4 regions of the Thermobacillus sp. genome follow, and region 4 is predicted to be linked to each of the others. Evidence: riboswitches for the same ligand, from Rfam matches in the RefSeq annotation. Region 4 holds a riboswitch; each other region holds the start of a gene.
What was found. Region 4 has a riboswitch for cyclic di-GMP ahead of C6W55_RS00715 (putative bifunctional diguanylate cyclase/phosphodiesterase). Riboswitches for the same ligand answer to the same signal wherever they lie in the genome.
Positions count from the first base shown of each region.

Region 1: linked by a shared signal. The riboswitch ahead of C6W55_RS11405 (PilZ domain-containing protein) and the one ahead of C6W55_RS00715 (putative bifunctional diguanylate cyclase/phosphodiesterase) in region 4 are both predicted to bind cyclic di-GMP.
Region 2: linked by a shared signal. The riboswitch ahead of C6W55_RS10405 (DUF4279 domain-containing protein) and the one ahead of C6W55_RS00715 (putative bifunctional diguanylate cyclase/phosphodiesterase) in region 4 are both predicted to bind cyclic di-GMP.
Region 3: linked by a shared signal. The riboswitch ahead of C6W55_RS07575 (chemotaxis protein CheA) and the one ahead of C6W55_RS00715 (putative bifunctional diguanylate cyclase/phosphodiesterase) in region 4 are both predicted to bind cyclic di-GMP.

Region 1 covers NZ_QEWA01000040.1:76,489-83,595, reverse strand. The annotation lists gene C6W55_RS11430 (ABC transporter permease) at 1-1,951, opposite strand, end outside; gene C6W55_RS11425 (thioesterase II family protein) at 1,970-2,602, opposite strand; gene C6W55_RS11420 (condensation domain-containing protein) at 2,560-3,570, opposite strand; gene C6W55_RS11415 (DUF6790 family protein) at 3,619-4,092, opposite strand; tRNA gene C6W55_RS11410 (tRNA-Arg) at 4,355-4,432, opposite strand; gene C6W55_RS11405 (PilZ domain-containing protein) at 4,503-5,318, opposite strand; cyclic di-GMP riboswitch class I at 5,426-5,513, opposite strand; gene C6W55_RS11400 (aspartyl-phosphate phosphatase Spo0E family protein) at 5,764-5,958, shown strand; gene tadA (tRNA adenosine(34) deaminase TadA) at 5,953-6,420, opposite strand; gene C6W55_RS11390 (ATP-binding protein) at 6,605-7,107, shown strand, end outside.
Region 2 covers NZ_QEWA01000038.1:118,516-125,622, forward strand. The annotation lists gene C6W55_RS10395 (b(o/a)3-type cytochrome-c oxidase subunit 1) at 1-1,646, shown strand, start outside; gene C6W55_RS10400 (aminotransferase class I/II-fold pyridoxal phosphate-dependent enzyme) at 1,711-2,313, opposite strand; cyclic di-GMP riboswitch class I at 2,648-2,751, shown strand; gene C6W55_RS10405 (DUF4279 domain-containing protein) at 2,814-3,191, shown strand; gene C6W55_RS10410 (hypothetical protein) at 3,276-3,665, shown strand; gene C6W55_RS10415 (hypothetical protein) at 3,671-4,180, shown strand; gene C6W55_RS10420 (hypothetical protein) at 4,098-4,991, shown strand; gene C6W55_RS10425 (hypothetical protein) at 4,948-5,307, shown strand; gene C6W55_RS10430 (hypothetical protein) at 5,456-6,304, shown strand; gene C6W55_RS10435 (GNAT family N-acetyltransferase) at 6,347-7,107, shown strand, end outside.
Region 3 covers NZ_QEWA01000034.1:94,330-101,436, reverse strand. The annotation lists gene C6W55_RS07585 (ABC transporter ATP-binding protein) at 1-1,074, shown strand, start outside; gene C6W55_RS07580 (ABC transporter ATP-binding protein) at 1,058-2,911, shown strand; cyclic di-GMP riboswitch class I at 3,279-3,371, shown strand; gene C6W55_RS07575 (chemotaxis protein CheA) at 3,506-5,647, shown strand; gene C6W55_RS07570 (chemotaxis protein CheW) at 5,613-6,104, shown strand; gene C6W55_RS07565 (methyl-accepting chemotaxis protein) at 6,127-7,107, shown strand, end outside.
Region 4 covers NZ_QEWA01000015.1:4,313-11,419, forward strand. The annotation lists gene pdxR (MocR-like pyridoxine biosynthesis transcription factor PdxR) at 1-668, shown strand, start outside; gene C6W55_RS00705 (stalk domain-containing protein) at 688-2,232, shown strand; gene C6W55_RS00710 (B12-binding domain-containing radical SAM protein) at 2,311-4,107, shown strand; cyclic di-GMP riboswitch class I at 4,168-4,251, shown strand; gene C6W55_RS00715 (putative bifunctional diguanylate cyclase/phosphodiesterase) at 4,344-6,626, shown strand; gene C6W55_RS00720 (GH36-type glycosyl hydrolase domain-containing protein) at 7,096-7,107, shown strand, end outside.

The sequences.
Region 1 (7,107 bases), on a different contig from region 4:
TCGCCAGATTGCGGAGCTGCGCAATCGTCTGCCCCAGCGTCTGCTGGATGTATCCTTTCAGATCGGTGACTTTGGCCGGCTCGAACGCTTTCTCATATTGCGCGATCTTGGTCTTCGCGTCTACGCCCGGCTTGAGATCGAGACTGATCGTGTACCACAGGACCGAATCCGGGTCATAAGGGAGTCTTGCCTTGGCCGTGCGTCCGCCGTTGGTAATGTCCTGGTAGATGCCGCTGACGACCATCACCTTCTCCTCTCCGCCGACCAGCAGACGGATCGTGTCTCCGACCCGCCGTTCCATCTCCCGTGCGTTCTGCACCGACAGTGCGATTTCGTTGTCACGTAACGGCGCGCCGCCCTGCACATACTCTAGCGGGAAAATGGTGAAGTCGCCCGTCTCGACATTGAGCAGGTCGACGGTGCCGTCGTCGTTCAGCAGCCGGAAACGGCTCGTGACCAGCGGGGAGAACCGCTCGACATCCCCGTCTTGCCGGATCGCATCGACCGTGCGCCGGAATCGATCGTTCATGCGGTCCGAATATTGCAGGTCAATGCGTAGGTCGCTCCGGCCGATACCCAAGTAGGAGACGAAATCGGGCGACTGGATCGTATTGAGAAAATGAATTGGCACCAGCAGGAGGAAGGCACTCGCGGCGAAGACGAAGAACAGCAGGCCGAACATACGAAGTCGCTGGAAGACATTCTTCAGGCCCAGAAACACCGGAATGGGCAGGAACCGGTTGTGGTGCAGCCGCCAGCGGCTCTTGTTGATCTTCACATCCCCGATGCTGCCCGAACGCAGCGCCTCCACTGCCGATATCCGGTGGAAACGCCGAAGCACCAGCATGCAGAACAGGAGCAGTAGGCCGAACAGGACGGCGGCGGTGACAAGCGGCAGCACGAAGTACAGCAGGTCGCGTTCTGCCCCCCCGAGATACAGCGTGATATTCGAAACCATCAGGTGCGCTGCCGGAAAGGATGCCGCAAAGCCGCACAGGGATGCTGTGGCCGCCAGCACGACGTATTTCACCAGGTAGATGCTGCGAATGTTCCGCCGGGAGGCTCCGATAGCCTTCAGCACGCCGATCTCGCGATAATCCTCTTCCAGTGTAGACAGCAGGGTGAAGCGGACGCAAAGCATCGCGATGAGAATCAGGAGCAGACTGACGAAGATCGTCACGACCGCGATCACGCCATCCGTCAGTGCGTTCAGCAAGCGGAACATGTTCAGGTCGATGGAAGGGCCGACCTTGGGCAAGTTGGATGACTGATAGAGCTTGTTGAATTCCCCGAGTTTCCCGGAATCTGTCAGACGAAACTCGATCAGATATTCGACGCTACCGATGTGCCGCTTCAGAAATTCATAGTCCGCGGGGTGGACGACGAAGCGCTTCGAATGGATGATGGAAGGGTTCATCTGAGCATCACGGACGAAATCGCGGATCGTGAATTCCCGGACGAAGTCCGGGTGCACGATGCGAAGCCGGTCGCCGACGGACAGATTCCGCTGCCGCATGAAGAAGAGCGGAACGGCGATCTCGCCTTCCGCCACTTCCGCACGCTCGTTCGAGAGGTTCAGCAGGAAATCGAACTTCTCGTTCTGCTGGACGAAATAGAAGTCCATGACGCTGGTGCTTTCGGGAGTTCCGCGGTCGCCGAAATAGATATGGCTGCCTTCCAACGGGACCATCTCGACGGTCTGGTGTATGTCTACAAGTCCGGTGTCCGCCGCCCAGCGTTCAATCTCGCGCTCGTCGATCGTTCCGCTGTGCATCTGAACATAGTGCGGCACGGCCGATTTCACGAGCAGTTCGCTCATGGACAAGGCCAGTTCCCGAATCATGTTGGCTCCGGCGGCCGCCAGGAGCGCCGATAGAAACACGAAAACGAAGAGAATGGCGGAGACGCTTTTCTTCTTGTTCAGGTCCCGCTTAAGCAAATGCAGCAACATGCAGATGTAAAGCCCCTTTCAGCCGTCTATTCTTTGTTTTTGGCCGATGCGTCCCAGAATGTCGGCGACCGCTTCCGTATTGTCGGAGATGAACATGTGACCACCGTCTCTGACCGGCACAAGATGGACTACTCCGGAGAAATAATCCGTCCAGCGAAGCATCGCGGACAACGGGACGATGCGATCCTGGCCGCCCCACAGCAAGTACGCGGGGCATGCAAGCGGAGTCCGGTTCAGGGACGATGCGGATTCCAGCACTTTGAAATCAGCCCGGAACACCGGCAGGAAAAAATGCAGCAAACTTCTCTCATGCATCAATTCCTGCGGGATGCCGCCGTACGACGCCAAATGTTCAATGAGTCTGTCATCGGGCAAATGGGATACCCGCCGGGTCTCGGCCGGAGTGGTGCAGGCGGACAGTATAAGTGTCGGATGACAAGACTCCGTCAATCGCTGCGCAAGAAAGTACGCCACCATGCCGCCCATACTGTGGCCAAACAGCATGCCTCCGGGTCGTAGAATGCTCTTTAGCTCGCCTATGATCAGATCCAACAGGGCCGTCATGTCTTCAGCGGGAGGCTTCCGGCAGGAGCCGTGCCCCGGCGGATTCAGAGCCCATAGCTCATAGCTGTCGTCCAATTTGTCCGCCAGATTGAGGAACGAATTCGCATAACCTCCGAGATAAGGAAAACAGATGATTTGCGACCCTCCGGCAGCCCCCGTTTCAATCGGGTGAACCACTCGAAGCAACCGATTGTCTCTTCCAGACAGATGTCCGGACGGTATGTAAACGGCGAGGCATAGACGATGTCTTCCTGGCGGGTATATTGATGCAGCAGCAGGGCGAAGGCAGCCATGACGAACATGAAGCCGGTTGTTTCAAGCTCGGCCGCCCTTTCCTGCAGGCGTTTGAAGAGATTGGATGAAACCGGAAAACGCATTTCCCTGCCGACACCTTGCATCCACTGGGACGCCGGATAGTCCGGCTGCAGAGCCAACGGCTCAGCTCCGCGCATCTTGTCGACCCAGTACTGACGATGTTCGTGACAGTTCCCGTTGTTCAATCTCTCGATCTCTTGCAGGATAAATTCAATGAATCCGTCATCCTGTCGCAAGGCAATCAAGCGGCCGCTTGCCAGGGCGTCATAGTAATCGAACCATTTTCGGGCAAGGATATTTAGGGATAGCCCATCAGCCGCAAGATGGTGGATGCAGATCATCAGCAGATGCGTCTGTTTGTCCAGCCTGACAAGCACCGCGCGGAACAGAGGCGGCCGAAACAAATCGAAAGGCCTGCTCATCTCCTGCTCGATGATGTTCCTGGCCCGTGCTTCTCGATTTTCTTGCTCCGGAGCGAGGTCATATTTGACCAGTGGAACCTCGACTTCCCGATGAACGGCCAGGCCGGGCAGATCGTCGACGAAATCCACGCAGCATCGCAGCGCTGCCTGTTCGTGGATCAAAAGCGTAAGAGCCTGTTCGAGCAAAGCTTCGTCGAGGTTTCGAATCCGGATTGTCGCCGCAATGTAATAGGCGTCGGGATTGCCGATCTGGCAGTCGAGAAAGATGCCTTTTTGCATTTCTGTCATCGAGACTTTCCGGACGGTCAAACCGATCATTCCTCTCTTCGATTCTATGGTTCAAGGCGATATGAAGACCGTGGCTACTCATGCGTTGGTCCAGATGCCACCGGCCTGGATGGACAGAATGGTGATGAACGCCTGATAGACGATGTCCATCACGATGTTTGCGATGTTGCCTGCGTCCGCTTTGCGATTCTTGATCATCTCCTGCGTATGCGACCACAGGCCGCTCAGACCATAGATGTACATGGTGACCAGAACGCCTACCCAGAAAGAACCGTGAAACCAGATGGCCATTACGCCCATCACGCCGACGCCGAGCTGGGAGAACCCGTATTTGATTTGATACGGTCCGCCCGGCCATCCCAGCTTCCTGGCCGTATCATCCGCAAGCGCAATATTCACGATGACCCCGATGATGCCCACCAGGCCGAACGTCACGACGAACTGGTGCAAGAGCAGAATGTGCGAGATGTTGCTGGCGTCGCCGAAGCCCGTGATGAGAAGATGCGTGAATCCCGACAGCAAGCCCAGCGCCCACAAAGCCAGAAACCACATTTGCTAATCCCTCCGAGAACATAAGTGTAGTTGGCTGATTTAGCGATACAAGATTTAACAAAAAATTAACAAACAGTACCTTTATACCAAATCATAACATGTAAAATAAAAAATACAAATCAAGGAAAAAAGTAAGTTGATGAACAAATTAAAGTGGAAACAGTTAGAGGATTGTGCGAGGGAGAGGGAATTGAGAAAAAAAAACCACCCGTCAGAAACGATTCTGAGGGGGGATTCTTATGGTTCAGATGATTTATGGAACTGGCGCGCCACGGTGGGACTCGAACCCACGACGCACAGTTTAGGAAACTGTCGCTCTATCCAGCTGAGCTACGGGCGCGCAGCAAGATGTATTATACCACATTGCGACTGTCGAAGGAAGGGACGGCGACCTGAAAATCGTTGCCGCATCAACCTTCGTATCTGGAATCGTTGAACAGGTAGGTCTGCGGCGCACGATCCGTTTTGACCGGCTCCGTCTGTTCGGCCTGGATGTCGAATTCAGTCTCCCCTTCCTCGCCGAGCATCTCTTTGCGCAGTTTCTCCGACTTCTCGCGGTAGTAAGCCTCGATCTGGGATCTCAGGATGTAGGAACGCAACCAATTCGCGTGGTCATCTTTCAGCTCGATAATGCGCGTTCCGCACCGGATGCCTTCCTTGGTGCGCTGCAGATGAATGATCTCCGCCCTGCATTCAAAGCGGTTGCCGAGATCCAATTCAAGGTGAAGCTGGTTCCGCGTCTGCAACGGAAGGTCGATGTTGAACAGCAAGCCGATTCCGGACATGCTGATGTTGTCCAGCAGGATGGTCGGCGGATCCGGGAACTTCCGTTCCACCTTGCGCGAATATTCATACAGGCTGAGCACCCGGGCCTGCTCATTGACCGGTACCCGCGGATCCTGCCGCTTGTCCTGGAATTTGCGGCGATTCTCGGGCGGATTCAGCACGACCAGCGCGCCCTGATCCTTCGCGAGCACCGTTGATTCGAACACGTAGATGCCGCCTTTGGCGTAAATCATGACTTTTACCTTTTCGCCGAGCATGAACTGGTCGTATTGCGGGAATTCAATCTCCAGCAGCTCGCCGGCGACATAGGTCAGCGTGCCAGTCGATACAAATCCTTTTTTTTCGACGACGGCTTTCGAGTCCATCAGCACCGAGACGTCGTATCCCATCGAGCCGGTCGACGAATTTCTCGGTGACGGGGAAGTGTTGGATAACGGCATGGTCCTTCCACAACTCCTTTCTGTATGGGACTCCTGTATGACAAAAAAACCATCCCCGATTAGCAGGGATGGTCTACCGTTACATGCAGCGACAGGTACATCCGAATCCCGGTAACCAGGCGATCATAGCTCGTGCGGAGCCGTAGACCCTTAGCTTTGCGTCCTTGCCTTTCGACAAGTTTGCCCTTTGCTGATTCGATGCCGATATAGATGTCAGTCATATTTCAAGAATCTGCAAAGTTCATTATACTGTAAATTGTATTGAAATGGCAATGCCAATTTTCATAGGATGGAGCCGCAAGTCATGCAGCCTTGGCACTATGCTCGTGTCGAAAAGCGGCAGAAAAAAGTGGAGTCCAATCGACAAAAACTTACAAATTCTGTGGATCAAGAAGTGTATAATGGAAGCACAATCCATAACTTCTATCGGGGGAGACTGAGGCAGATGAAGAAAGATCGCTTGCTGGGACAGCTGCAAACGCTTCGCTTTCGTCTGCACGCACTTGCGGAAGCAAGAGGAAGTCTAACCGACCCGGAAGTCCTCGCCCTGAGCGAAGAGGCGGACAGGCTCATCGTCGCACTGCAGCAGCTGCAACGGGACGAGTTGACCATTCCCGACAAAAAAGCCCCACGCTTATGAACGATTGCGCAGCGCCCGGAAGAAGCTGGTGAGCAATTCGGAGCATTCGCTGCGCAGCACATCGGATATGACCTCGGTACGATGATTGAATCGCCTGTCCTGCAACAAATTCATCAGCGTGCCTGCGCAGCCTGCTTTCGGATCGTCCGTTCCGTAGACGACGCGAGCGATCCGGGACTGCAGGATGGCGCCGGCGCACATTGGGCATGGTTCCAGCGTGACATACAGCGTGCAATCGAGCAGCCGCCAGGCATTCAGATGCTCGCTGGCCTGACGGATGGCCAGTATTTCGGCATGGGCGGTCGGATCGCGCATCGTCTCGCGCAGATTGTGGCCTCTGCCGATGATCTCCCCGTTTTTCACAATAATTGCGCCGATCGGGACTTCCCGCAACGACTTTGCTTTTTTCGCTTCCTCTATGGCTTCGCGCATGAAGCGCACATCGTCCTCTGCAAAGCTCATTCATCTGCCTCCTCCGCTGTTCGATCCTGCACTTTTGACTGTCTATACCGCGAACAGATATTCGTTGTTAACACGTTGTGCATAAATCGGTGGATAACTAAAGATTTGTCCACAGTTGTCCACATCCTGGAAATCGAGATACCGATGTTATCCACAAGTTTTGGCTGTATGGAAGGAGGTGCCCGTGTTGTCATTCAAGATCAGGTTGACCTTGATCCTATCGACCATCGTGATCATTTTCCAGACACTCACCGTCATTGTGAACGATTATGCGATGCGGGTCAACCTGAAGCGCGAAGTGCAAGAACTGATGCACAACATCGCCGCAAGCGTCACGGAGCATGCCGCCCGGGTAACGCGATCGGCAGACGGGCCGGATAAAAACTCGTCCGGCCTGGATCCGACCGCACTCATTCAGGATTATCAGTCCCTGCACCGCAACATCATGGAAATCGCGGTATTCCGTCCGGCGGAAGAAGGGGGGGCCGGCTCCTCATCCGCGCGGGAAGCGGGGAACGCTGCATCGCAGGAACTCACCGGACGTCTGCTGTACGGCAGCTACGACATCCATGCGAGCGGGACGGATTCGGCCGATCTGGCCGAGGCCATGCGAAGCGGCGAGGTTTACCGCTCGCTCAGAAGCGGAGGAAAGACCTTGCTTGCCGGCACGTTCGGATTTCCCGAATC
Region 2 (7,107 bases), on a different contig from region 4:
GGCCGTTCGACGGCAAAGATGCGAAGCTGGTGCTGGCGCACCTTCTGGTGGCCTTCACGGCGCTTCTGCTCGGCGGCGTCGCGGGCGTGCTGCAAGGGCTCGTCCGCGGCGGCATGATCGAGCTGCCGTCGGAGATCGGCTACTATCAAATTCTTACCGCGCACGGCGTCCTGATGGCGCTGATCTTCACGACCTTCTTCATCATCGGATTCCTGTATGCTGGCGTCAGCAAGACGATGGGCGGCAAGCTGCTCGGCGTCGTGAGCCGGATGGGCTGGGCCGGCTACGTCCTGATGACGGTCGGCACGATCCTCGGCACGATCATGATTCTGGCGAACGAAGCGACGGTGCTTTACACGTTCTACGCGCCGCTGAAAGCCAATCCGTTCTTCTACATCGCCCTGGTGTTCGTCGTCGTGGGCAGCTGGATCAGCGGGTACGGCATTTTCGCGCAATACCGGTACTGGCGCAGGACGCACAAGGGCAGCGTCAGCCCGCTGTTCGGCTTCATGGCCGTCGCCACGATGCTGGTCTGGCAGATCGCCACGATCGGCGTCGCGATCACGGTGCTGTTCCAGTTCATTCCGTGGTCGTTCGGCTGGGTGGAGAAGATCAACATCATGATCAGCCGGACGCTGTTCTGGTACTTCGGCCATCCGCTCGTCTACTTCTGGCTGATGCCGGCGTACATGTGCTGGTATATCTGCATACCGAAGATCATCGGGGGCAAAATATTCAGCGATTCGATGGCGCGGCTGTCGTTCGTCCTGTTCATTCTGTTCTCCATCCCGGTCGGGTTCCACCATCAATTGATGGAACCGGGCATCGCACCGGTCTGGAAGTACATTCAGGTCGTCCTGACGTTCATGGTCGTCATTCCGTCTCTCATGACCGCGTTCGCAATGTTTGCAACGTTCGAGCAGACCGGTCGGGCCAAGGGCGCGCGCGGGCTGTTCGGCTGGCTGAAAACTTTGCCGTGGGGTGACGTCCGTTTCTTCGCGCCGTTCATGGGCATGCTCGTGTTCATTCCGGCCGGCGCTGGCGGCATCATCAACGCGAGCAACCAGATGAACGCGATGGTGCACAATACGCTGTGGGTCACGGGGCACTTCCACCTCACGGTCGCCACGACGGTCGCCCTGACGTTCTTCGGCGTCGCCTACTGGCTCATTCCGCACGTGCTGGGCAAACAGCTCACGCCGCGGATGAACCGGCTCGGCATCATCCAGACGATCATCTGGCTGATCGGGATGTTCTTCATGTCGGGGTCCATGCATACGGTCGGCCTGTTCGGCTCGCCGCGCCGCACGGCGTACACGACGTACGGCGACCATCCGGACGCGGTCTTCTGGATGCCGTATCACGTGGCGATGGCGATCGGCGGCACGATCCTGTTCATCGGCGTCATCCTGATGTTCTGCAACATGATCGCCTTGATGCGCGCGCCGAAAGGCGACGAGAAAACCGCGGCCGAGTTCCCGATCGGCGAGACGGCTGACGCAGCCGAACCGACGCCGAAGTGGATCGAGCGCTGGGGCGTATGGGTGGGCGTACTCGTTGTGTTGATCCTGTTCGCGTACACGGTTCCGTTCGGCGATATGCTCGTGAATCCGGCGCCCGGATCGAAGCCCTGGGTGACGTGGTAAATCGGTCAGATTATGCTGCAACCTTCAAATGGCGCTTGCCCGGACGAATGTCCGGGCAGGCGCTTTACTTCATTTTCCGCACATACCCGGAGATCTGTTCAAGTCCGGCCTGCAGCACTTCGGTACTGCAAGCGTAACCGATGCGGACATGCCCTTCCATATCGAAGCACGCGCCAGGGGTCAGAAAGGCGCCGGTATTCGCCAGCAGACCGGTACAGAAATTGACAGAAGGCACTTCGAATTCGTATTTCAGCAAGGCTGTCGTTCCCGCACGCGGTTTGACATAGGAAAAAGCGGCTTCCTTTTCCACCCATTCATCCAGGAGGGCCAGGTTGTCCCGCAAAATTTTGCGGCTTCTTCTCAAGATCTTGTCGTAGTTCTTCAGGGCATGGACAGCCAGCATTTCGTTCAATATCCCGCAACTGATCGTGGTGTAGTCGCGGTGCTTCATGCATTCCGTGATGACTTCCTGCGGAGCGGCAATCCAGCCGAGGCGAAGGCCTGCAAGGGAGAGCAAATCGTCATCCTGGAGCAAGTTCATACAGACTTCATCACAAAGTACATAAGCTCCGCACGATCGTGCGATCTCCACAATTTGTTCCAGGATATCCCGTTCCATCATCAGCGGTGATTTGATCAAAGAGGAGATAAGAAAGGAAGAACTCATCCCTTTGCACCGGTTTACGCAAACATTGGATACCTATGTGATTACACGCAAGGATTGTTCTGATGAAATTACCATTCAGGCCTTTGTCGAACTGGTAACGGAAGGGTGGGACGAAGCAGCTGAAGCAACTTAGCGGTGTGGCCGGCAAGCTCTGTTTATGGGCCAAAAGTCTCGATCACGGGTTGTTTTTGTCTGCAGAATAGTCAAAAAAGCTCAAAATGGTGCGAATATGGACATTGGTCTTGATCGCGTGGCAAAAATTGACGATAAAAACGAATGAGAGGAACTTCAGATCGGCAGGTCCCGGACGGGACTCCAACCTGAAAAACCAGGCAAAGAAAAGAGGTAAACCCGTACGAAAGTCGGGGACGCAAAGCCACGGGTCTAAAGCGTGGGACTATGACGTCCGGATCACGCCATGACAGCCGGGCTGCTCTAAATGGTGGTGATGAAGGATGGGACATGCCGTTGATCATGCCTTTTTTTCAGGTGACGCAAGTTTGATCATCCGGGGAGAGACGCTTGATTTCGATGAAATCACGCGAAGTTTGAATGTGGAGCCGGCGAGATGCCTGAGAAAGGGCGGAAAGGTGTCGGTCGGCGGCAAGAAAGTGTCCAAGGATTTCTGGATGTACCGGGTGAAAATGCGCGGCAACGACCCCGTCGGCTCGCTCATGCAACTGCTCAAGGAGCTGGAACCGAACATCGGGTATATCCATCATCTGTCCGACAGCGGGTACGATGTCTGTCTGCGGATGTATTATCAGTCCGAGCTGGGGCAGATTTATTTTGAAATGCCGAACGAATTGCAAGCCTTGATCGCCAAATTCAAGGTTCGCCTGGAGTTCTCCATCTTGTCCTGGGGCGGGGCGGTATAAAAGCAGTTATAAATCGAAACCTCGTGCGAGTGATTCGACTCCGCGGGGTTTTTTTGATTCATGCAAAAACCGGCGGCGGGCAAAATGGGCGAAAAATCACGTCTCAGCGGCGACAAGCTGGTGTTGAGTGCGGCGGACGGCTCCGTCTCCTTCATCGAGCTGACCGGACCGCAGGGCGGCGGGGTGCCCGGCGTCGTGATCCCGCCGGCATCCGGCGATGGTTCGGCCGGAAGCAAGAAGCGGATCGGCCCGGCGGGCGGCGAGCTGGCATCCGAAGACGGACAAGCCCGGCTGCGGATTGCCGAGGGCACGTTCGCCGAGGATACCGACGTGAGCCTGGAAAAGGTGGATTTGGAGTCATACGTCCTGACGGATGAGAAAGGCCGGAAGCTGCAAGGCTACGAGGCCTGGCAGGTAAGCGCGGATGCCGCGTTCGGCCGGAGCGCGGAGCTCGTGCTCGGCTATGCCGCGTAGCCGGAATGGCTCGCGGTGCGGGAGAAGCGGGCATTTACGTCTACGACGATGCGAACGGCCATTGGACCTATGTCGGCGGCATCACCGCGGACATCGAGCACACGGAAAGATGGGACGGCAAGATCAACGGCGTGCCGCTGCCGGAGGAGCGCTACACGATCTGCGCGTCGCCGGCGGAATATGACGGCACGGGCGTCTACTACGGCCAGATGGCCAGCTTCGAAATCGTGGGCTCCCGGCAGCCCAAGGCGCCGGGCGCGCTGACGGTCGAACCGGCGGCATCGGGCATGGTGAAGGTATCCGGCAACGCCGAACCGAATACGACCGTGCGGATGGACAGATCGCGCAAATTTCCGCCAAGGCGGTCAAGGATGGCCGGGAGTCCAGCTATTCCGAACAGGTTTCGTTCATCTGGGCTCGAGGATGGGCTATATGGGCAAAGCCGCGCCGGTCGTCCGAGGCGAGGAGGACGAAGAAGAGCCGGACCCGGGCACGGGCGGTCCGGTGCGCATTGATCCGGAGAACGGCCGCGACATTCCGGAATCGGACAAGGTGCTGCTGTCCGGCACGATGCACAACCTTACCCATGCTCCGGCCTACCGGAAGGTCGAAGGGATGCAGCCGGTCATCGGCAACTATTTGAACAAGCTGATCGACCGTATGGAAAGTGACATTACCGGCTATAAGGCGTCCGCGATCTCGTGCAAGTCTTGCGATGTCGCTGACATTCAGAACGCCATTGCGGGGAGCCAGGCCGATCCGGTCATCATTCAGGCGGGGCATCTGAACCTGGACAGCGACGTGACGTTCGGCAGCCCGACGAAGCCATTTGTCCTGCTGGTTCAAGGCATGAATACCAATCAGGCGAACGCGGTGACGATCTACGGCACGCTCATCGCGGAACATGCGCTGAATGCCAACCAGGGCACGAAGCTGACGGCCGCGGCGGTCGGCGGCAAATACGGCAGCGTATGGGTCGGCGGGCCTGTGCATTTGAACAATGACTCGAATGTGACGGTCTCCGACACGCTGTATGCGGGCAACCTGACGTACAACAACGGCACGCTGCAGATGAACGCGCGGCGCGTCGTCGTCGAAGGCCAGATGCATATCAACACGAATGTGGAGATGAACATCTCCGGCGAAATGGTCGTCGGCGCTATCGTCTCCAACAATCAGGTCGGCAATCTGAACATCACGGGCGGGGATCTGTACGTTCGCGACAACGTGAGCGTCAACAACAACCTGAACGTGACGACGGGCGGCGTGTGGGCGATCGGAAGTGGATCTGCGAAACAGGAAGATCGTCATTCACACGCTGGATGAACGCGAGGATCGGGCTGAGTACACGGACATCGTCTTCGAAGGCGTGCTTTGTCATCAGTTCGGACACCATTTCCCGGGCAGTATTCTGCTGGGGATCTTCGAGCAAGAGTCGGACCGCTTTTTTGCCAATGAGCAAATTCTGAATTTGCTTGAACAAGGCAAGAACCACGGCTGGCCGGTCATGTTCAGCAACATCACGGAATTGAAGGAGAAGATCAACCGGGAGCTATACAAGTACATCGAGATTCTGGTCTCCTACGGTTTCAACGGATGGGTCCTTGCTCAAAATTACAGCAAACAAGCCAATCCAATCTGAGCTCCGACACACAGGCACATCTCCCGGGCTTCTCCATCACGATTTCGCTTGAAAAGAAACTTTCCCCGGATTAGAAAAAACTTTTTATAGCCGCAAACAGTCTAATGTAATGATTGGAGTAAAAATGTCCCGCGCTCGGGTGGTCGGCATGACGCGATTAGCATTGGCCCTTTTTCTCCTGTTATTGGTGCTGTCCGGCTGCACACAGGCAAACGAACCGGTGAATGAGCCGGTACAGCCTGTTGTTGAAGATGCCATCGATCGCAACGGGGTAGACAAAAGGGAAGTTCCCATTGATCCCGGTCTCGTCAATAGCGGAACTGACGCCGCCCCCGAAGAATCCCCGCATGTACTGGCCGCGATCGATGATGCCGAAACATTCATTGAGGCCGTAAAGGCGAGGGACGCGGATCGGCTTGTTCAATTGCTTGGCGTCACCATGCATTTTATTGGCACGCGGATGGACCATGAAACGGCGGAAACTGTCATCGAGGGTTTCGCAACCAACTTTGATATGGATTCCCTGACGGTAACCATGAACAGAGAAGGAATTGCATGGGGACCTGCATACGGGCAATACGAATTCAAACTGTCCGACAACCGGGGTGAGAACCGGTTCGAACCCTGGTCCGATGAGGACCGGTTGTTGATCCGCTATGAGGAAAACGGAACTCGAATCTTCTACAATCCATATATCCGATATTTTCCTTTTGCGGGTGAAATGGTCTCGCACTACATGGAACTCATCCAGGCGGAAGACGCGGACGGGTTGGCTGTTTTTCTGAATCCGGACGACATCGTGGTGCCGATCTGGATCGCGGAAGAAACCATCGACAACTACAAGCAATTCCTGAATGGCGACAGTCCGAACATCCGCTATTTGAATCGTTTCTTCTTCGTCGTGGCCAATGACCGTAACGAGGAACACAGGATTCAGGTGATTTTTGGCGACGGACTCATGGGGATCAGGGACGAATTCATTCCCGAGTTTCAGTAAGAAGGGGTCATCACCGTGTTGTCATGTACGGAGGCACGCAAGGTGCTGTTTTCTTTTTTGAATCGGGAAATGCCTGTCAAGGAATTCGAGAAGTGGTTGTACGAGCATGATGAATTGGAGTGTTGCGCCCCGCTCGAGGCGTATCGTGAACTCCTGGCGATCGATTATAACGGCAAGTACGCCTATGATGTTATCAGGAAGATCATCGACGTGGGGGCCTGTGAGCTGGAAAGAATCAGGGACCTGCTCGGGGATTTCATCACTGACAAGTCCGGGATTGTGGAGTTGGCCGGGCGGATCTACCGCGAATATTGCAAAGGGTGCTATTTTCTCGAAAAGATTGCAAACGCTTTTATCACGACCGCCGACTATGACGAGGAAAAGATCTACGGCAATCGGAATCGACTGTTGGCGCAACGGGCGGAGCTGGTCCGGGAAGCGCGGCAAATCATTGACCTGATGGAACGGGGAGCAATAAGCATGACCGACGTAAGGGAATTCCTGGAGATCATCCCGCTGAGCAAAGACTTTCTGGAACCCGCAACCCGGCTCCTTGCCCGCTATATGAAATCGTCGTATGGGCGGGATGAAGAGCTCACATCGAAATGCGAAAAATCGTTGCTCGACCTGCTGGATGACGGAGTCGCCCAATTCCATCTGGCTAGACATGGGAACGATTGGGCCGGCTTCGTCGTTGTCTATTGGGGCTTCTCCACGGCTTCGGGAAGACCGGTCTTGCGCATTCAGGACATCTGCGTGGAGCCGTTGTTCCGAAACAGGGGAATCGGGACCCGGCTGCTTCA
Region 3 (7,107 bases), on a different contig from region 4:
CTGGCCATCATGTTCCCGGGAATGGGCTTCATCATGTCGGGCATGTCGCTGTCCATCTACTGGATCGGCGCCTACGTAATCCAGGCGGCCCGGATGGAGGATCGGATCTTCCTGTTCTCCGACATGGTCGTGTTCTCGTCCTACGCGATGCAGGTCATCTTCTCCTTCATGATGCTCAGTATGGTCTTCGTCATGCTGCCACGCGCGGCGGTGGCCGCCAGGCGGATTCTCGAGGTGCTGGACACCGAAGTGAGCATCGAAGACGGCGCCGAGACCGAAGGCAAGCCCGGAGCCGAAGGGGAAATCGAATTCCGGAACGTCAGTTTCAAATACCCGGACGCCGCCGACTATGTGCTCCGCGATATCAGCTTCACCGCCCGCAAGGGAGAGACGGTGGCGTTCATCGGCGCGACGGGCAGCGGCAAGACGACGCTCGTCAACCTGATCCCGCGATTCTACGACGCTACCGAGGGCGAAGTGCTGGTAGCCGGCCGCAACGTCAAGGAATATACGCTCGAAGCGCTGCGCTACCGTATCGGCTACGTGTCGCAACGGGCGGTGTTGTTCAGCGGAACGGTCAGTTCCAACGTGGCGTACGGCCGGAGAGACGGAGTCGGCGATGACGCTCAAGATGAGACGGCTGCCGTAAGACGGGCGATTGAAATCGCGCAAAGCCGGGATTTCGTCGAGAAGATGGAAGGGCAGTATGAAGGCAAGGTCGCGCAGGGCGGCAATAACCTGTCCGGTGGGCAGAAGCAGCGGCTGTCCATCGCGCGGGCCATCTTCCGCAAGCCCGAAATTCTCATCTTCGACGATTCGTTCTCCGCGCTCGACTATCGGACGGACCGCGCGCTCCGCGAAGCGCTCGCGCGGGAGACGAAGGGGACGACCGTGCTCATCGTCGCGCAGCGCATCGGTACGATCCGGAACGCCGACAAGATCATCGTCATCGATGAGGGACGGGTCGTCGGCATCGGTACGCATGACGAATTGATGGAGAACTGCCCGACCTACCAGGAGATCGCCTATTCGCAGCTGTCGAAGGAGGAATTGGCCCATGAGCGGCAGGCGTGAATACAACATCGGCGACAACGACCGGCGGCCGCGCAGGCCCGGAGGACCGCACGGCGGGCCGTTCGGCATGATGCCGGGCGGCAAGCCGAAGGATTTCCGCGGCGCGGTGCGCAAATTGTTCGGTTATATCGGCCAATATCTGCCGGGCATCATCGTCGCGCTCGTCCTCGGGTTCTTCGGCGCCGTATTCAACATCATCGGCCCCGACAAGCTGAGCGAGATCACCGACATCATCGCGGCCGGCATGATGACCGGCATCGACATCGACGCGGTTGCCCGGGTGGGCACCTTCCTCGCGGTGCTGTACGTGCTGTCCCTGCTGTTCAACTACATCCAGGGGTTCATCATGGCGACCGTGACGCAGCGCGTGTCAAGGCGGCTCCGGAGCGACATCTCGCGCAAAATCAACCGCCTGCCGCTGTCTTACTTCAACCGGAACTCCACCGGCGACGTGCTCAGCCGCGTCACGAACGACGTCGATCTGATCGGCCAGATGATGAACAACAGCATCGGCTCGTTCATCAACGCGATCACCACTTTCGTCGGCGCGCTCGTCATGATGTTTTACACGAACTGGATCATGGCGCTCTCGGCCATCCTGTCCACGTTCATCGGCTTCTTCCTCATGTCGCGCATCATGGGCGTGTCGCAGAAGCATTTCGCGGCCGTGCAGCAGCATACCGGCAGGGTGAACGGGTACGTGGAGGAAATGTTCGCCGGCCACACCGTCGTGAAAGCCTACAACGGCGAGCGGGAGGCGCGGCGGAAATTCAACGAGATCAATGAGCAGCTCTACACGAGCGCCTGGAAATCACAGTTTCTGTCCGGCCTGATGATGCCGCTCATGGGCTTCGTCGGCAACTTCGGCTACGTTGTCGTCTGCATCGTCGGCGCGCTGCTCGCCACGAACGGCCACACGAGCTTCGGCACGATCGTCGCGTTCATGGTGTACATCCGGCTCTTCACCAACCCGCTGCAGCAGTTCGCCCAGATCGGCACGAGCCTGCAGTCGGCTGCCGCAGCGGCCGAGCGTGTATTCGAGTTCCTCGGGGAAGAGGAAATGTCGGACGAGAGCGGCAAGACGGCCCGGCTTGACAACGTCCGTGGCGACGTCGAGTTCCGCCATGTGCGCTTCGGTTACGAGGGTACGGACAAGATCGTCATCAAGGATTTCTCCGCGCACGCGAAGGCCGGCCAGAAGATCGCGATCGTCGGACCGACCGGGGCGGGCAAGACGACGCTCGTCAACCTGCTCATGCGCTTCAACGAGATGAACAGCGGCGACATCCTGATCGACGGCGTGTCGATCAAGGATCTGACGCGGGAGAACGTGCACAGCCTGTTCTGCATGGTGCTGCAGGATACGTGGCTGTTCGAGGGGACGATCCGCGAGAACATCGTCTATGCCAAGCAGGGCGTGACCGACGAAGAGGTCGAGCGGGCCTGCCGGGCCGTCGGACTGCATCACTTCATCCGCAGCCTGCCGAACGGCTACGACACCGTGCTGGACGACAAGGTGAATCTGTCCGCGGGACAGAAGCAGCTGATCACGATCGCGCGCGCAATGGTCGAGAATGCGCCGATGCTCATCCTCGACGAAGCGACCAGTTCGGTCGACACGCGCACGGAAGTCCAAATTCAGGAGGCGATGGACAAATTGATGGCCGGTCGCACCTCCTTCGTCATCGCCCACCGGCTGTCCACCATCCGCAACGCCGACCTGATCCTGTTCATGAAGGACGGCGACATCGTCGAGAGCGGGACGCACGAGGAGCTGCTCGCGAAGAACGGCCATTATGCGGAGCTGTACAACAGCCAGTTCGAGCAGGTGTCCTAGAAAAAACATGAAAATCTGCGGAAGAAGAACGCCCCGGCGGCGTTCTTCTTTTTTCTTGTCATCGCGGGATGCGGGCGCCTTGCCGTCGAAGGGCTGTGCGCGTTTTACCAGACCGAAGCAAACATCGGAAACAAAGACCCGTGAACGGATAACGGAAGGTACGGTCATGAAAGCGGATTGTAATTATAGTGCAAAAGCATTATAACGACGCTGTAATACAGATGAATTATGGCATGAAATTTTTACTAATTTGACTTGTAATTTTTTATAATCGTCAGTAAAATAGGTTTTAGAGAATAATAATATTCAGAATATGGGTTTATCACTTCAAATTGTAAATATTTACGCATGGTGGATAATTGAATAGCATGATTAAGGGCAAAACTGTCGAAAGGCAGTGACGCAAAGCCATGGGTCTAAGGTTCAATGTCCGTTGAACTATGATCGCCAGGTTGCCGGCCGTCAGGCCGTAAGTTGCTCGCTTACAGTCATGTTGCACGCTTTTTGGCGTGTTCGCGCGAAGCCCTTGAGTCATGTCCGTGTCTGGAGGGCTTTTTTGCGTTCAGATATTCACTGCACACGGGGAGAGGTAGGATGAGTGACCAGCGCGGGGATCCGATTTTCGAAGCGTATTTGACGGAGGCCACACAGCTTGTCGACCAACTCGAGGAATTGATTCTCGCTTGCGAGCACGACGGCGAGTTCACGGAAGAGGCGATCCACGAAATTTTCCGCATCATGCATACGATCAAGGGTTCCTCTTCCATGATGCAGTACCACAATATCGCCGCCCTTGCGCATGCACTGGAAGATCTTTTCTCGTATTTGCGGGACAACCCTTCCCGGCCGGCGGACTGGTCCGAACTGTCCGACCTGATGCTGGAGGGGGTGGATTTCACCAAGGTGGAGCTGCACAAGCTCCGGAACGGCGAGCCCGCCGACGGGGAGGCCTCGAGCGTGATCGGCAAGGTGGACTGGCTGCTGGAGACGCTCAGCCGCGGGTCTGGCGGTACGGACGGCGGGGCGGAAGCCGGCGCGGAAGGATACGGCGGTCTGCGTCAATACGAGGCCAGGCTGTACTTCACGGACGACTGCGAGATGGCGAACATCCGGGCGTACCAGGCGTTCTTCAAGATCAAGGATTGGCTGACGGATTTTCATCACGTGCCGGAAAATCTGCTGAACGATCCCGAAGCCGACGCCGTGATCCGGGATCACGGTTTCCGGTTGCACATGACGACGGACCGGGACTACAAAGAGCTGTATGTCGAGCTCTCGAGCATCAGCTACCTGAAGGAGCTGGAGTTGCGGGAAATCCCCGCGGAGGAAGGTGCGGACGGGGAGCGGGAAGAGGCGCTTCTTCCGGACGGAAGGGAGCGGGAGCCGGATGCGGAGCAACCGGAAGCGCGTCCGGCATCGGATGAACCCGCGGTCAGGGACGATGGCGGCGCTCCGCAGACCGGCAATACCGCCCGCCAGCCGAACCGGGAAGTCCGCCATCCGGCCGCCGCGCATCAGGGCACGACGATCCATGTGAGCGTGGACAAGCTGGACGAGCTGATGGATCTGGTCGGAGAGCTGGTGATCGCGGAAGCGATGGTCACGCAGAATCCGGAGATCGTCGGGCTGAATCTGGAGCAATTCCAGAAGGCGGCCAGACATCTGCAGAAGATTACGAAGGAAATCCAGGACAAGGTCATGGAGATCCGGATGGTTCCGCTGGCCACCACGTTCCAGCGCATGAACCGCATCGTCCGCGACATGAGCCGCAAGCTCGGGAAGAACGTGACGCTGCGGCTGGTCGGCGAAGAGACGGAAGTGGACAAGAACATCATCGAGCACATCACGGACCCGCTGATGCACCTCGTCCGGAACGCGGTCGACCACGGACTGGAAACCGCCGAAGAGCGCGCGGAGGCGGGCAAGCCGGAGACGGGGGTGATTACGCTCGAGGCGCTGAACAACGGCGGCGAAGTGCTGATTCTGGTGCGGGACGACGGCCGCGGCCTGAACCGGGAGAAGATTCTCCAGAAGGCGAAGGCGGCCGGACTGCTCTACAGGCCGGAAGAGGACATGTCCGACAAGGAAATCTTCCAGTTGATCTTCCTGCCGGGCTTCTCGACCAAGGAGGAGATCACGGAGTACAGCGGCCGGGGCGTCGGCATGGATGTGGTTCAGCAGAACATCGCCGAAGTGGGCGGAACGATCACCGTCGACAGCCGGACCGGCGAAGGCACGGTGTTCACGATCAAGATTCCGCTGACGCTCGCGATCATCGACGGCATGAACGCCCGGGTGGGCGACGCGCTGTACACGATCCCGACGACGGCGATCCGGGAGTCGTTCAAGGCGCAGGCCGGCGACATCATCTCCGATCCCGACGGCAACGAGATGATCATGGTCCGTGGGGAATGCTACCCGATTCTGCGCGTGGACAGGCTATTCCGCGTCGCCGGCGGCAGGCCGAATATCCCGGACGGCGTGCTGATGATGGTGGAGCAGGACGGACGCGGCCTCTGCCTGTTCGTCGATGAGCTGGTCGGCCAGCAGCAGGTGGTCGTCAAGGCGCTGCCCCCGTACATCCGGAAGCTGAACCGGGTGAGGGGCATTTCCGGCTGTACGCTGCTGGGTGACGGAAGCATCAGCCTCATTCTGGACATCCAGGGGCTGTTCAACCTAAAGCATGAAGGAGAGAGTGAACATGTCGGACACCGTGGCGAGCCAGACGGTTCTTGAGGAAGAAGATTCGCAGAAGGACAAGTATCTGACGTTCGTCGTGGACGGAGATGCCTACGGGATCGAGATCCGCCATGTCACGGAGATCATCGGCTTGCAGAAGATTACGCCCGTTCCGGACATGCCCGAATTCGTGCGCGGCATCATCAATCTGCGCGGCAAGATCATTCCGGTCATGGACATGCGGGTGCGATTCAACAAGCCTTTCCGGGAATACATGGAGCGGACGTGCATCATCGTGGTCGACATTCACGACCTGTCGATCGGCCTGATCGTCGACAGCGTTGCCGAGGTCGTCAACATCCCCGCCGCCGCGGTCGCGGCTCCGCCGGATCTGACCCGTCGCGGCAACCGGTTCATCATGGGCATCGGCCAGGCGGCCGGCGAAGTCAAGCTGCTGCTCGATTGCGAGAAATTGCTGACCGACGAAGAGACGGAACAACTGCTCAACAATTGACGGATACGGGAGCGGATGGAACATGAAATGGTTCAACAACCTGAGAATCGCGACGAAACTGATTTCGGCGTTTGTCATTGTCGCTTTGATTGCGGGCGTTCTCGGCGTATTCGGCATCTACAACATGGAGAATGTGGACACGGAATATGCGGCGATGTACGAGGACTACGGCATTTCGCTCGGCAATCTGGGCTCCGCCGGCATGGATTTCAATGCGGGCCGCGTGAAAGTGGCCAACATCCTGCTGGTCGACGACCGGGCGACGAAGGAGCGGCTGGCCGCCGAAATCGAAGAGCTGGACGCCGCGATCAAGCACGATTTCGAGGAATTCCGGGCGTCCATTCGCAAGGAAGAAACGATGCGGCAGTTCGAATCGCTGCTGCAGTCGTTCGAGAACTACAAAACGACGCGAAACCGGGTCATCGAATTGTCGCTGTCCGGCCAGAACGACCAGGCGATCGCCCTCATGACGACGGAAGGTGAGGAAATCGCCAACGCCACCAACTCCGCGATCAATGACATGTTCGAACAACGGAAGACGAACGGCAAAAACCAGGCCGCAGCGCTTGCAGCCCAAACCGACACCACGAAAGTGACCATGATCGTGACCGTCGTCATCCTGTTCATCGTGTCCATCCTGTTCGGGGTCGTGGTCTCGCGCATGATCAGCAAGCCTGTGGGCAAGCTGGTGGAAGCCGCCGACCGGATCGCCGACGGCGATCTGGACGTGAACGTCGACATCGAGAGCAAGGACGAGATCGGACAGCTCGCGGACGCGTTCCGGAAAATGAGCGACAACCTCAACGAGATCATGAGCAACATCCAGACCGCGTCCGACCAGGTCGCCGCCGGCGCGAGACAGATTTCCGAGCTCTCCGTCTCGCTGTCGCAGGGCGCGACCGAGCAGGCCAGCTCCGTGGAGCAGCTTACGGCATCGATCGAGGAGATCTCCTCGCAGACCCAGCAGAACGCGGATTCGTCGAACCAGGCCAACGAGCTGGCC
Region 4 (7,107 bases):
ATGCCGTCCAACTGGCCGAGGAAGCCGACGCCTACATTGTGGAGGACGATTACGACGGCGATTTCCGGCTGAAGGGGGTGCCGATTCCGCCGCTGTACACGCTGGGGCCCGAGCGCGTCATCTACGCGGGGACGTTCAGCAAGACGCTCGCGCCCGGGCTGCGCCTCGGCTTCCTCGTGCTGCCGCGCAGCCTGGCGGGGAAGTTCGCCGCTTTCAAGGAAGCGGCGAACCTGCGAACGCCCGCCGTGCTGCAGGCCGCCCTGGCCCGGTTCATCCGGGACGGGCACCTGGAGCGCCATATCTACCGGATGCGGGCCGTGTACCGCACCCGGCGCGCGCTGCTCATCGAGGCGCTGAACCGGCATTTCGGCGGGCGCGCCGTCATCCGGGGCGACGAAGCGGGGATGCACCTGCTGGTGGAATTTCCGGACCTTGATGCGGCTCCGGAGTGGTCCCGGTCGGCGGAATACGGCGTCGTCGTCGACTGTGTCGAAGATTACTGCCTGCAGCGGGGATTTCGCACCCGTCAGATCGTGCTCGGGTACGGCAATATCCGCGAGGAAGACATCGAGCCGGGCATCGAGCGGCTGAGCCGGTTTGTGCGGGAACGGGGATATGGCGATGGACAACCCTGCCGCCCGGTGGTACGATGGCCTTGGGAGACATAGGAGAAACCTGGAGGGAGAAATGGTTACAACATTCGCAAGACTCAGACGCGGCATTGCCATTTGCACCGCGGCTGTGCTGATCGCATGGCCGCTCACGGGAGCATGGACGCGGCCCGCCGCCGCGGCGCAGACGGCTCCCGTGGAGTCGCAGCAGGCCGGCATCCGGGTGATGATCGACGACAAGCCGTTCACGTTCTCGCCTTCGCCGGTTCAGGAGAACGGCGTGACGCTCGTCCCGATGCGGCAAATCTTCTCCGCGCTCGGCGCCCAGGTCACCTGGGTTCCGGCGACAAAGTCCGTTTTCGCGAAGAAAGGCACGATGATGGTCGCGCTGCAGGTCGGCTCGCGGCAAGCGGTCGTGAACGGCAACGCGGTCATGCTGGACGTTCCCGTACGGACCGTTGACGGCGCGACGATGGTGCCGCTGCGCCTCGTCGGCGACGCGTTCGGCGCGCGGACCGCATGGAATGCGGAAACCCGCACGATCTTCATCGAGACCGCGGAATACCGAGAAGCGCTCGAACGGGAGATGAAGGAGAAGTACGGGAAGCTGACTCCGGCGGAAATCGTGGCCATGAACGACGACAAGGTCGTCATGATCATCACCGACAACGCCCAGGGAAGCGGCGTCATCGTCGGCGACCGCTGGGTGCTCACGAACTACCACGTGATCGACGGCGCCGCTTCCGGCAACGTCATCCTGAACGACGGCACAATCGTCGGCATTCTCGGGGTGGCCGCCGCCGATGAAGACGCGGACCTGGCCATCGTGCAGACCTCGCGCCCGCTGGGCATTGCGCCGGTAACGTTCGCGGACTCGTCCACGGTGGACAAAGGCGACCGGATCGTGGCCATCGGCAGCCCGCTCGGCTACCAGAACACCGTATCCGAAGGCCTGATCAGCAACATGATCGACGAGGGAATCGTCAGCTACTACCAGATCAACGCGCCGGTTGACCGGGGCAGTTCCGGCGGCGCCGTGTTCAACGAATACGGCGAACTGGTCGGCATTACGACGGCCGTCATCCGGGATACGCTGGCCGATCTCAACTTCGCGGTCCCGGCGCTGTATGCCGAACTGCTCCTCATGGAACTGGAGGCGGACCCGCCTGCGCAGAACGAGATCCGGTTCCCGGAGAGCAAGCTTCCGGACAGTCTGGAAGGCGCGTCGAACGAAGAAATCCGCGGCCTGCTCGCGAAGGAATTCGGCAGCGCCCAGACGTCGAAAGGGACGGCCGTGTTCACCGACTGGACCGTCGCCCGCGACGCGCAGGGCTGGCTGGTCGTGACTGCGGTCATCAGCCCGTCCTTCTACATGCTGTACGGCAAAGATTCGGCAGGAGAGCTGCGCCTCTGGGCGATCGACCTCGCCGCCGAGCTGCGCCGCATGCTGCCGGATGTCAATCTTGAACTGATCGTCTATTATTCGCAGGTCTTCAACGCCGAACCGCGCGGCTTCGGGCCGGGCGTCGTGACGAATCTCGGCGACGGCCGCTGGCGCGTCCAATACGAAGTCATGCATCTGCAATATCTGGACAGACTGCATATCAGCGACAATTTCTAAATCAATCACGACACGGCGGCCTGCCGCTTCCGATCCGAAGGGAGCGGCGGGCCGATCCTTGTCCATCGAGGTTATGCCATGAAAATCGTGCTCGCCGCGCTCAACGCGAAATACATTCACACCTCGCTCGCCCTGCGCTGCCTGAAAGCGTACAGCGGGCGCGAATTCGACATTGAAATCGCCGAGTACACGATCAAGGACCCGGCGATGCACATTACCGCCGACCTGTACCGGAGGAAGCCGGACGTGGTCGGTTTCTCGTGCTACATCTGGAACATCGAGGAGACGATCACGGTCATCGACATGCTGCGCAAGGTGCTCCCCGATGTCCGCATCGTGCTCGGCGGCCCGGAGGTCAGCTACGACACGGAATACTGGATGGAGCGGCTGGATGCGGTCGATTTCATCGTCATGGGCGAGGGTGAGGAGACGTTTCACCATTTGCTGACCGAAATCCGGGGAGAAGGCAAGTTCCATTACGTGTTCGGCGCCGCATACCGCAAGACGCTGCCGGACGGAACGCGCGAAATCCGGATCAACCCGCCGCGGCCGAAGGCGGACCTCACGAAGATGCCCTCGCCGCACCGGTTCCCGGAAGACAGGCCGCATCTGAAAAACCGGATCGTCTACTTCGAGACGAGCCGCGGCTGTCCGTTCAGCTGCCAGTTCTGCCTGTCCAGCATCGAGACGGGGGTCCGATACTACGATCTCGAGCAGACGAAGGCGGACCTGCTCTATCTGATCGAATCGGGCGCCCGGCTGATCAAATTCGTCGACCGGACGTTCAACATCCGCCGCGACTATGCGCTCGAGCTGTTCCGCTTCCTGATCGACAACCATAACGGATGCGTCTTTCAGTTCGAGATCACCGCCGACATCATGCGGCCCGAAGTGCTCGAATTTCTGGCGGAACATGCGCCGCCCGGCATTTTCCGCTTCGAGATCGGCGTGCAGTCGACGAACGATCCGACGAACGAAGCGGTCATGCGCCGGCAGAACTTCGCCAAGCTGAGCCGCACGGTCACGACGATCCGCGACAGCGGGAAAATCGCCCAGCACCTCGACCTGATCGCCGGACTGCCGCATGAAGACTATGGCACGTTCCGCAAGACGTTCAACGACGTGTTCGCCCTGCGTCCCGAAGAGCTGCAGCTCGGTTTTCTGAAAATGCTGCGCGGAACCGGACTCCGGCGGGATGCGGCGAAATACGGCTACGTCTTCATGGATCGGGCGCCGTACGAGATTTTGTCGAACGATGTGCTCTCCTTCGGCGACATCGTGCGGATCAAGCGCGTCGAAGACGTGCTGGAGAAATACTGGAACGCGCACCGGATGGACCGTACGCTGCTGTATCTTGCGTTTCGGGTGTTCGAGTCGCCGTTTGATTTTTTCCAGCAGTTCGGAGACTACTGGGAGGAGCGGGGCTGGCAGCGGATCGGCCATCAGCTCGAAGATCTGTTCACCCGGCTGTGGTCGTTCCTCGAGGAATGCGGGCCTCCGGCACTGGAGCCGGATCTTGCGCTGGGCCTCATGAAATACGACTATTTCCTGAACCACAAGTACAAGCCGCGCGCCGTGTGGTGGGAGTTTCAAATGGACAAGCGGGAGCATGCCGCCTGGCTGCGCCGTCTGGCCGAGCGTCCGGAGGACGTATCCCCCTCGTTCGCCGCGGCGGGGCCGGACGAGAAGCTGCTGCAGAAACACGCCGTGATCGAGCGGCTGCCGTTTGATCTCGCCGCCTGGCTGGAAAATGGCGAATTTTCGCGAAATGTCGAAACACTGCTGGTTGTCTGCTACGGCCTGGGCGATGCAGGAACATCGGCGCATATGCTGCGTATCCAACCGGGCAGGGAGAATCATGCGAAAGGTGGTTAAAGAAGGGAAACGCGCGAAAATGTCGAATCTTTGCAGTGACAACCGAATAGCTGTGCACCAAGCTGATAAAGGCAAACCATATGAAAATATGGGACGCAAAGCCACGGGTCTAAGGCGGAATGCTATGACAGCCGGGCTGCCGGAGTTTGTGCAATCTGTGACGCAGACTGCCTTCATGAGCTTGGAGGCAGTTTTTTGCGGTCCGGTGTTTGCGTCCCCGCCTACGGGGGAGGAACATGTCGGATAGAACGCTTGCGAGGAAAGCATTCGATTGGAAAGGGGGAATTGATGTCATTCTGGCGGCGGCATCCGTCGCCTTGATGATCTTGCCGGCGATGCCTGCTTTTGTGTCCGGTTCCGGGTGGGCCGGATGTTTTCTGCTTCTTCTCTTGCGGCGGGCGGGCTTTCGCTTCGCCGCGGCTGCGGCGCTGGCGGCTGCGGCGGCCGGTTTCTGGCTCGGAGACCGTCCCTGGACCGTCTTCCTTGCCGTTCTCGAGATCGCGCTGCTCGCCGCATGGCTCAGGCGCGGCCGGGACGATCTGCTGCCCGCGGAGCTGGGCTACCAGCTGATCATTGCCGCGCCGTCCGCGCTGCTCATGGCGCTTACGGACGGTGGAACGGCCGCCGGTGCGGCGATGGCGGCTTCCGGCAGCCTCGTCGCCGGCGCGGCGTCCGCGCTGCTGGCCGATTTCCTGCATCATTATCGGCCGTTCGCCCGCCAGGCCCGCGGATCGCAGGAGGCCTGCCGCGTACCGCTGCGGCGCATGATCGCGCACCTGGCGGCGTCTGCCGCCGTCGCGCCCGCCCTGCTGATCATCCTGACCGCCGGCCTGCCCGGCATGTTCGACATCCTGCCGGCTCCGGCGATGGCGGCGGTCGCCGCGGCGGCGGCCGTGCTGCCTGCGGCGCTCGGCGCGCTCTGGCTGTCCGGCCGGATATCGGGCGCGTTCGAGCGCCTGGCGTCGGCCATGAACGGCCTGCACCTGAAGCTGCGGCAGGGCGCGGAGGTTCGCTGGCCGGCCGGCGGCGCGGCGGAAGCGGCCGAGATCGCCGAGCATTGCCGGGTGGTCGCGGACCATCTCGCGGTCCAGTACGACGCGAACGAGCAGCTGACGGAATCGCTGCGGGAGCAATCCGCCCGGCTCCGCGCCTCCGAAGCGGCGCTCGAGCGGCTGTCCTACCACGATACGCTCACATCGCTGCCGAACCGGTTCTATTTCTACGAGCGGCTGCGCGCGATGATGGACGAACACAGGGGCCGCGGCGTCGGCCTCATGCTGCTCGACGTCGACCGGTTCAAGCAGGTGAACGACTCGCTCGGCCACGCTTCGGGCGACGAGATGCTGCGCATCATCGCGGGCCGCCTGCGCGAGCTGTGCGGGGACGAGGCGGTCATCTGCCGGCTTGGCGGCGACGAATTTGCCATCATGGTGCCGGGCAATTCGCGCGATGCGCTGAGCCGGCTCGGCGACGCCATTCTTGAAGCGGCCGCGGAACCGGTGCGCGTGGGCGACAAGGAGCTGTACGTCGGCGCCAGCATCGGCATCAGCCTGTACCCCGACGACGCGGTCCGGGTGGAGGAGCTGGTCCGGAACGCGGATACCGCGATGTACACGGCGAAGGAAGCGGGCGGGCGGCGGTACGAGTTTTATTTCAGCTCCATGAAGGAACAGGTGTCCGAGCGGCTCGAAATGGAGACCAGCCTGCACAAGGCGCTGGAGCTCGGACAGTTCGAACTGTTCTACCAGCCGAAAATGGATGCGGACGGACTACAGACGTTCGGGTTCGAGGCGCTGATCCGCTGGTACCGCCCGGGCCGGGGTTACGTCCCGCCTGATCTGTTCATTCCGCTCGCGGAAGAGACGGGCGTTATCCAGGCGATCGGCGACTGGGTGTTGCGGACGGCCTGCAGGCAGTGCGTGGAGTGGCACAAAGCCGGGTATCCGCCGGCGGTCGTAGCGGTCAACGTCTCGACCCGGCAATTCGAGGACCCGAAATTTGTCGAACAGGTGGAAGACATTCTCGAGGAGACGGGCATGCGGCCGGAATGGCTTGAGCTCGAAATTACGGAGAGCTTCCTTCAGCGGGACAAGAACACCGTCATCGACATGCTGAAGCAGCTGAAGGACCGCGGCATCCGCATTTCGATCGACGATTTCGGCACGGGCTACTCGTCGCTGTCCCAGCTGAAAAATCTGCCGATCCACGCCGTGAAAATCGACCGCACGTTCATCCGGCACATCGACACCGACAGCATGAACGCGTCGATCGTATCGGCCATCATGGCGCTCGCCCACAGCATGAATCTGCGCGTCGTCGCGGAAGGCGTCGAGACGGAAGCCGAGCACCGGCTGCTGCGCAAGATGCATTGCGACGAGCTGCAAGGCTATTATTTCAGCGCGCCGCTCCGGGCGGAGGAGGCGCTGCCATATCTCCGGCTGATGCGGGATCCGGCCGGCAGAAAACAACGCGGCGCCGGCGATGCCGATGCCGATGACGCACATATCATGCGGCATTAGGGATGCCGCGGAATTGCAAGATCAAACATAACCGATGCGCCGGTGCGGCGCTGCCTGACGCTGCAGTGTGGGATGCACGCTGCAGCGTCTCTGCTTGGGGCGAGGCTGTACCGTGGTATGCACGTTACAGTCCCGCCGGCGGGGCTTTGCGCAGGGCTGTAGCGTGGCATGCACGCTGCAGGCGCCCCGGCGGGCCTCTGCGCGCCGCTGTAGCGCGGTATGCACGCTACAGGCGCCCCGGCTTTGCTCCACGCACCGCCACGTTCATAGCAGCCGTACCGAATCGGGACTGTCCGCATGGACGGTCCCTATTTTGTCGACGGCATGCCCTTTCCGCTTTCCGAAAACGTTCTTCACCATCCGCCACAAAGTCCCCCCTTTCGCCTCCCGGTCATAAAAAACGTTCGTCGTGGGAATATTTAACTTCGTGACTTTACCTGAAATTACGACATCGATTACGGGAGGACTCATGATTCTGAAC